DNA from 2 places in the Paenibacillus sp. BT-177 genome. Region 2 is predicted to be linked to the other one. Evidence: riboswitches for the same ligand, from Rfam matches in the RefSeq annotation. Region 2 holds a riboswitch; the other holds the start of a gene.

Region 1 (4,352 bases), on a different contig from region 2:
GGCCCAGCTTCCATACTGGACTGGCCGCCGCTACCTTATCCGTCTGCAATTCTGCACTTTTTGAAGGCGTGTATATAAACCAAGCGATCATGGTTAGAGCTGCGACACCTAGTAATCCGGATAATACGACCGTATACCTATGGGTCAACCATTTTTTCATCATATGATACACCCTCTCTCCTCAAAATTTATGACCGGGAAAGAGTATCTATCAAGGAAGAAACAAAGCGTTTCCGGGAACCACCGCTTTCGCTTCATGCTGACTTTCCCACATCAGACGAGCCATCGCATCGCCTTTTTCATCATAGTATTCCACTTTTAGATCTACCATTTTACCTGCTTCCAAAGCAATACTGCCTTTACGCTCTGTCCAGCTTTGTTTGAACCAACTGTCAATCACCAGCTTGCCGTCTACCCATACGCGAATACCATCATCGGATATAGTTGTAAATGTATAGGTCTCGCTGTATTGTGGTTTGATTTTACCTGTCCAGCGAACCGAGAACTGGTCGGCATTTACCTTGGGATCAGCAGCAACGGCGCGCCAGTTATAATCCAGCTTGCTGTCTGTACGGATCAAAACAGGACTGCCGTTCACATTCATATTGTTAAAATATTCGCCCCGCAGCCCGTTCACATATACTACATCAGGAACAGAAGGAGAAGTCGGAGCTGGGGGTACGATTACTACTGGCGGAACCGGGATAGGCTCACTTTGTCCCTCATCCGGTAAAGTCGGCACATCTGCCCCAGGTTGTTGGGTTGCTGCCAGCCCATTTTTCACATCATCCCGTGTCAAACTCCTCGAATCGTTCATATAATCCTGTATTTGATTGGTTGTGTTATTCTCAGTCAGCATCTTGCCCCAAGTCATGGAATACACCCATTTGGGCTGTGCCTGCAACACCTCAGAGCTAGGCATCTCACCATGCTCGCCAATGGCAATCGGCTTATTCCGTGCCAACCCGAGCAGTCCTTCATAATGACTTTGCTTAAAATCATTGTTGTAGATGTCTACTGCCAAAATATCCACTTTGTCATCCCCCGGATATTTCGGGGTATACGGGACAGTATAGGAATTGGGAGCATTGGGACTCCACACCCACAGCAGATTGTTCAACTGATGCGTGTTTACAAAACGGTCGTACATGATATTCCATAGCTGATTGAAATTGTTTTTGTTTCCCCACCAGAACCAGTCACCATTCATTTCATGATAAGGTCTCCACAATACTGGAACCCCTGCATCACGAAGCTGCTTTAACGATACAGCGACCTTATCCAGATCGGCAATGAGGAGGTTATACTGCGTAGTGCCTGGTGTCACGTATTTATTGAACTCCGCCTGACTTACTTTCGCCTGCACATTGGCCCAAGTCAGCGATCTACCCGGCAACGCTTCATGAAAAGTCATCGTCACAATGCCACCAGCTCTGCTCCAACGAATAGCGCTATCGACGACATTTTTACGTTGTGCTGCTTCTATAGTGTCGGATTGACCAGAGATGGCACCCATCTCATAGCCGTGCAGACCCACATACGCCTGGCTGATTTTTTGGACCTTGTTGCTTAATTCATCTGGACTTTCCAAATAATCATGCTGACCAGTGACTGTTTTCTTTCCAGAGATGCTGAGTAAATAATTGTATAGTTCACGGGCCTGAGTAGAAGCGTCCGAATTAACAGGTTGTAATGAAGCGGCATTCACCACAGACAGAGAATCACCAAAGCCGACGGGAAACAAAGAAAAAAGTATAACAACGGGGAGTACATGACGTATCAGTCGATACAGAGGAATAAAATTGAATCTCACTTTAGCTCTTCCTTTCGGTAGCCAGGCTGCCATCCTTACGGGAAGGCCCTTTAGCTTTGCGTACCAGTCTTTCGACAGGGCTGCGTTTATCGTTGGAAGGAGTTTGGATTCCTTCTTACCCTAAGTATCGACTTTTTTTTACCAAAATTTAATAGGTCATGTTCATGAATTTACAGGTTTTCGCCCAATTTCGACAGTTTGGGCCATTATTTTTCATCAAATCTTCTTTTTTACGTTTTTACGCAAATAATTACGAGATAAATTGATGACGAGAAATTTCACTCCAATCCATACAAAAGCGTACAATATCCTCTTCAACCAACTCAGAGCCAGTCTGAACTTCAATCAAATCCACATCGGTTACAGCCAAAATGCTATGCTTCGTCCCTTCAGGGATGCGAACTACGTCACCGGCCTTCACTTTATGCAGTTTCTCATTCAAAATAATTTCCGCTTCGCCGCTAATAATGGTCCAGATTTCACTTCGTTTGAAGTGAAGCTGGTAGCTGATATTTTTACCTTTGTGTACGCGGATTCGTTTGGTCAGTACCTCATTACCCTCGTCATACTTTACATAGTCTACAACCCGATACTGTCCCCAACGACGTTCTTCATACATTGGACGCTGATCATGAGCCTTGAGCACTTCCTTGATGCGTGGACTTTCTGCCTTATTGGTCACAAGAATGCCATCTGGGCTAGCGGCTACAATCAGATCATTCGTTCCAATGATCGCCACAGGAATGTCCAACTCATTAATAAGACTCGTGTTGACGCAATCTTCCGTTACTACCCCTCTACCCACTTGCTGATGAGACATCTCTTCTGTGAGTGTATTCCAAGTTCCCAGATCCTTCCAAAAACCATCGTACGGAAGCACTACGATGTCTTTTTCCTTCTCGACTACTTCGTAGTCAAAGCTGATTTTTTCCAGAGACGCATATTGTTTTTGCATTTCTTCATAATTCAGCGGCAGGCCCTTGGATGCCAAAATATCCAGCAAATAGCTTAATTTGAATGCAAAAACCCCGCAGTTCCATAGAGCATTGCGTTCCATTAGTCGCTCCGCCTGCTCCCGGTCGGGTTTCTCTTGAAAATGGCTCACTTCGCGGTAGCCTGTGCTACCTTGAGTGGCATCGTTTTTCGGAATAATATAACCGTATTTCTCTGAAGGATAGGAAGGGACAACCCCGATTAGTGCAAGCTTTCCTTCACTCTCCTGAAGTGTATGTTCGAGTTGGGCTACGGAAGCAAAGAAAGCATCCTCTACATAAGGATCTACAGGCAATATAGCTATAATTTCATCAGGCGAAACACCCGCAATGGAATATAGATAAGTCGCTGTCAGCGCAATCGCAGGAAAAGTATCTCTGCGTTCCGGCTCAACAATGATGCGCGTATTCGATCCGATCTGACTCTGGATCATTTCGACCTGCGCTCTCCCTGTCGCAATAAACGAGGATTCGGATAATCCGTTGTCTCCCAATTGTCTCCATACCCGCTGTACCATGGATTCCGAAATCCCTTCCGGGCTCTCCAGTACCTTCAAAAATTGTTTGGAACGGGAATCGTTGGATAACGGCCATAATCTTTTACCGGAACCACCAGACAAAAGTACGAGCTTCATAAATCTCCACTTCCTCTCTATAATGTGTGGGCGATCGGATGAGGCAAGGTTGAGTAGCCCGCTACGGGCTGAATTTGATCTTACGATCGCTGTTGGACCGGGATTCATTCGATTGTATAAAATCGTATAAAGGTTTGAATCCCGGTTCAAAGGCGACCGCTATCGCTTCTCCAGATTCAAATCCATTCCTGCGCTACTCAAAAATGCATCATATCGATCATACCTTGTGGTGCAAAAGGCACGACCGGACATTATTAAGTCCGGTCAGCCTGTAAAAATCTCACGCTTTCGGCGCTTGCCCGCTGTGCTTGCAAGCTTCTAGTAATCGAGGTTTCGTAACGCCTTGCCAAGATTGCTGCGACAACCGCAATGGCGTCTTAATCGGAAGGAGCGGCTTCAACTGTGCCGCTCCTTCTGATACGCCCTTCTACTCCCATCCCATAAGGTGGGAGATTAAACATCGTGACTTGGTGCGGCAAAAGCAGCGGAGCGGGCAGAATTGTTCTGAAGAAGCGTCAGCGTTTGCCTTTATCCCCGGATTTTAACCTTTGAATGTTTAATACAATCCAGAAAATCCGGGGGTAACAGCAATCGGAAGAACAATCTGCACGCGCAGCGCCTTCAGTGCCTCCCACATCACCACAGTCACTTTTTAATCTGTCACTTTTAAACTTCCACTTTATCTCTGTTCCACCCACTCATCCGCGGACGACCCACGGAGTAGTATTCCAGCCCAGAGCCTTGGATCTGTTCCTCGGTGAATACGTTGCGACCGTCAATCAGAACTGGCTTGTGTAGAATGGAGCCCAATTGCACGAGATCAACTTCTTTGAACTCTTCCCAATCCGTCAGCAGGCACACAGCATCGTTTCTTTCGGCGGCTTGCTGCGGGGAGGAGCACCATATAATATT
Region 2 (4,352 bases):
GCATAATCCAACGCCCGTTGGTCATACTTTCGCTCGCCAGCTTGCCGGGCGAGCACCTCTAGCAATGGTCCTATATCGAATTCTGTCGCCTGTCGTTTAATCCCAGTTGAGATGGCCGGGGCCAGCTCTGCCAGCGGAATCGAACGGACAAGTTGCTTGGCAAGAACATCTATAAAAGCGACCGCTTCGGGCGTACGTATTCCTTTTTCCACACTTTTCAGCACCAGCTCTGCCAGTCTAATCTCGGCAATTTTAGATGCAATACTTTCTTTATGAAGCAAATTGTTCTCGACCGTGTTAACCAAGGCATCGGTCAGCTTTCCCCGATTTTTAGGGAGAAGCGCTGTGTGTGGAATCGGAATGCCCAGCGGATGACGGAATAACGCGGTTACGGCAAACCAGTCTGCCAACCCTCCTACAAGTCCGGCTTCAAAAGATCCGGCCAAAAGACGGGCCCAGCCAAATTGTTGAAAAGGTAACGTAGCAGCAAAGCCCGCTCCCATCATAACAAGTGACCAAGCTGCTGCGGTTTTTGTGTTTTTTGTTTTTCCCATCATGTAGTCCTCCAAACTAACTGTAAAATTTGTTTCATTTCATCTGTAGTACCATCATATCATTGCCTGTGCAGATACCAAAGGTCACCATACTCTATTGTCAACAAATTGCATGATATTTAAAATTTGCACATTAGCTTAAATTGAGTTCGCATAACCACACTTATCCATACATTTTCGTGAACAAAATCACAACAATTAAGTTACAACTATTTTCTAACAAAATGAGCCCTTTGAATCATTTTGTCGAATTATGGTCCCATTTTTCTTGCAACCTAAAGGATATATGCCTCAAAAAGTGGAATTGCAAGATTATGATACATTCATTGATAAAGTTAATTATTCCCAACATCATTCTTTATTCCATCAATTTAAGGAATGAATTCCAGAAGAACCCTATCCTTTTCAAATAGGTGCTTTCTGGTTAATTTTGTTATATAATGTATAGCCTCAAATCGATACATGAATATACTTTAATGTGATAAAATAACCTTTGTAAATGGGAACTCCGGTTCTAAAAGGATATTCATGAAACAAACTACAATTGTCTTACTAAAATTGTTCTTTTGTAAAGGAATTGGATATGACAACAAACCAAAAAAATGCCCAGTATGTCTGGAGCGAAGATCCAGTTGCAATTATATGTACACCCTCTGCTTTTGCTAAAAAATCCCTCTTTTATATACAGGAAATAGGCTATTTCAAAACAGATGCTTATGTAATGGAACGGCAAAAGCTCACCTCTTTTTTGCTCCTTTTTACTCTGTCCGGGAGAGGGGAATTACAATACCGGGGCAAGGATTATATATTGAAACCTCATGATATGCTTTTTATTAATTGCGAAGAATATGTACAGTACAAAACTTCCTGTCAGAAGACATGGGAGTTTATTAGTGTGAATCTATATGGCAATCTTATTGACCATTTCTACGAACAATTCGATAAACACAATAAGCCCGTAATCTCACTAAAGGATTCAAGTGCAGTATTGGACAAGCTGCGCACCTTATTACATGTACAGCCAGAACGAAGCTTATCCTCTGAGCTGCTCTCATCCAGGATAATCGTTGACTTGTTAACGATTATTTTACAGCACCCCTACACCAATCCCAACGCGAATTCAGATGGAACGGCAGAGGTGCGCAAGGTAAAGCAATATCTGGATCAATCCTATTGCGAACGGATCACGCTGGATTCGCTAGCAGAAATGTTTGGTCTAAACAAGTTCAACCTGGCTAAAAACTTTAAAAAACAGATTGGCTTTTCCCCTATTGAGTATCTTATTAATGTTCGTATCACGGCTGCTCAAAGCTGGCTTAAAACTAGTGATGTAGCTATTGTGGACATCGCACAATATGTGGGCATTCCCAACACAAGTCATTTTATCAATCTGTTCAAAGAGCACATTGGAGAAACGCCTCATTCCTATCGCAAAAAATGGGGAAACCGTATAAAATAGGTCTTATGTATAATCTCCAAGCTTGCTTTGTCGATAAATAGCGAAAATTTGAGATTTAAACTTGCCTAATAGAGTACCTAACTGATAGAATAAAAATACAAGCTATTCAGGATAAATGGCAAACTTGTCGAAAGGCAAGGACGCAAAGCTACAGGGCCTTCTGTATGATGGCAGCCAGCTACCGGTTGAAGTGGCTTTTTGTCGTGCTTTTTTCCGAAAACTTTATACGAAATGGCAAACTTGTCGAAAGGCAGGGACGCAAAGCTATAGGGCCTTCTATTTATGATGGCAGCCTGGCCACCGAAAGGAAGTTTTTTATGGGGAAAATGATATTTTCTACACTTCTCCTATTTTTCATGCTGTCCGCAATACTCTTAAATTCGACAATTTACGCTGCTGATAGTGTTGCATGGTTGGATCAAAACAATGTAAATCATGGGACGGTCAGTGTGCGCTACCCCGTTAAACCTAACGTTAAAACCAAGATTTTGGTTACCAAAGATGCACAAAAATACTCTTATAATCTAACACCCGGGAAATCCGAAGAAGTATTTCCTCTCCAAATGGGTAATGGGAACTATAACATCAGTATTTTGGAACAGCTTAGTGGTAATCAATATAAAGTGATAGGACAAGATACGATCGAGTTAAAGCTAAACGATAGCAAGGCGGTGTATCTTAATTCCGTTCAAAATATTAACTGGAGTAGTACTAATCAAGCGATTCAAAAAGCCCGTGAGTTAACCCAAGGTGCAACAACGGATCGCGAGAAGCTCCAAAAAATCTATGACTACGTAATTAGTCATATCAAGTATGACTCCAATCAGGCCTTTGCCTTAACGACTGACTATCTGCCACAAATTGATCATACGTTAAGCTCTCAAAAAGATATTTGTTATGGTTATGCTTCACTGATGGCTGCTATGTTACGAAGTGTAGATGTACCAACCAAGCTGGTTATGGGCAAATCCTCCTACGTGGACACTTACCATGCCTGGAATGAGGTCTACATCGACAATCAATGGATGGTCGTAGACACTACAGTAGATGCAGCACTGTATATGGGTAAGCAGAAATTCGAAATGATCAAAGATCCCTCCAAATACATTAAAACAAAGCAATATTAATATCAATGTTTTTAATTCATATTTTTTAAAAAATGAAAAAATAGAACTACATTTCTTGAAGAGCCTTGATCACATGATCAAGGCTCTTTTTCTATCCTTGTTGAGAAATTGTTGAGATGTGGCATGTATTCTAGTCCAGGAAGACAATGAGATTTCCAACCATTATCTAATTTCGAGACAAAAGGAGGAAGTTCATCCCCGAACATAAATTTTCATAAATTCTGAACAAGTAATTAATGCGGCTAACATAGCATCATATGAATGAATGATGAATATATAAATACAGTTCTCTCGACCTCGAAGGAATAACCATTAGCCGTTAAATAAGAGTATTTTAAGAATAGGAGATTTGTTTACCGTATGAGAAAAAAATGGAATGCAGCAACGGTTGCGCTATTGCTCTTTTTGCAGTGTTTGTTCAGCACAACACAAGCTTATGCACAAAATCCCGACTCTAATCTGCCAGTGACCCCAGGAACCGAACCGGTTCAGAGTGTGACTAACGATGTTTATCCAATGCCCTCAGAGCCAATTAACATCCCACCTGCTGTCCCGGCTCCAGTCCCTGAACCAACTGCTGGCTCAACTTCTGAAGTTAGGGCAACTCAAGAAAGTATTTTAACCAAGCTAACCCTTACAGATTCTACTGGAAGTGTTATTGATGCAGTGTATAATCCCGATAGCCGTATTGATATTGGTTCCGCCATCCATTTAGGCTATGAATGGGAACTGCCCAACCATACGTATAAAGCTGGAGACACCTTTACCTTTCAATTACCTGAGCAATTCCAAATTTACACAGATATTACGTCTCCTTTGACGAATACAGATGGTGAAGTAGGTCATTTTACCGTAGACCGTCAAGGTAAAGTGGTTATGACATTTAATGATTACGTAGAAAGCCACTCTAATGTCAGCGGTAAGCTAGAGATCAAAACTGAATTTAGCACACAAATAGAAAAAGGCAGTACACAAGTTATTATTGCGATCCCGATCAAAGGCGGCGAGCAAACGGCTATCGTAAATATTAAGCCTGCAGCTGGTCCTACAATGGAGAAACAAGGAAAGTTTGATGGAAAAGACCAAATTCATTGGACAGTTGACGTAAATAAACACTTGGATCCTATCAAACACGCTGTAGTAACCGACCCAACTCCCCAAGGACTAGAACTAGTCAAGGACTCCATCCGGGTAAACCATTTACAAATTAAT

Evidence for each region. A riboswitch is a leader RNA that binds a small molecule or an ion and turns the genes downstream of it on or off. The one in region 2 is predicted to bind cyclic di-GMP.
Region 1: linked by a shared signal. The riboswitch ahead of OIU26_RS08610 (glycosyl hydrolase) and the one ahead of OIU26_RS22710 (transglutaminase-like domain-containing protein) in region 2 are both predicted to bind cyclic di-GMP.

The regions. Positions count from the first base shown of each region.
Region 1 covers NZ_JAOYTP010000002.1:492,729-497,080, forward strand. The annotation lists gene OIU26_RS08605 (hypothetical protein) at 1-163, opposite strand, end outside; gene OIU26_RS08610 (glycosyl hydrolase) at 212-1,813, opposite strand; cyclic di-GMP riboswitch class I at 1,827-1,908, opposite strand; gene OIU26_RS08615 (sugar phosphate nucleotidyltransferase) at 2,064-3,440, opposite strand; gene OIU26_RS08620 (UDP-glucose dehydrogenase family protein) at 4,107-4,352, opposite strand, start outside.
Region 2 covers NZ_JAOYTP010000011.1:33,829-38,180, reverse strand. The annotation lists gene OIU26_RS22720 (DUF445 domain-containing protein) at 1-554, opposite strand, end outside; gene OIU26_RS22715 (helix-turn-helix transcriptional regulator) at 1,138-2,013, shown strand; cyclic di-GMP riboswitch class I at 2,121-2,199, shown strand; cyclic di-GMP riboswitch class I at 2,237-2,318, shown strand; gene OIU26_RS22710 (transglutaminase-like domain-containing protein) at 2,370-3,140, shown strand; gene OIU26_RS22705 (collagen binding domain-containing protein) at 3,501-4,352, shown strand, end outside.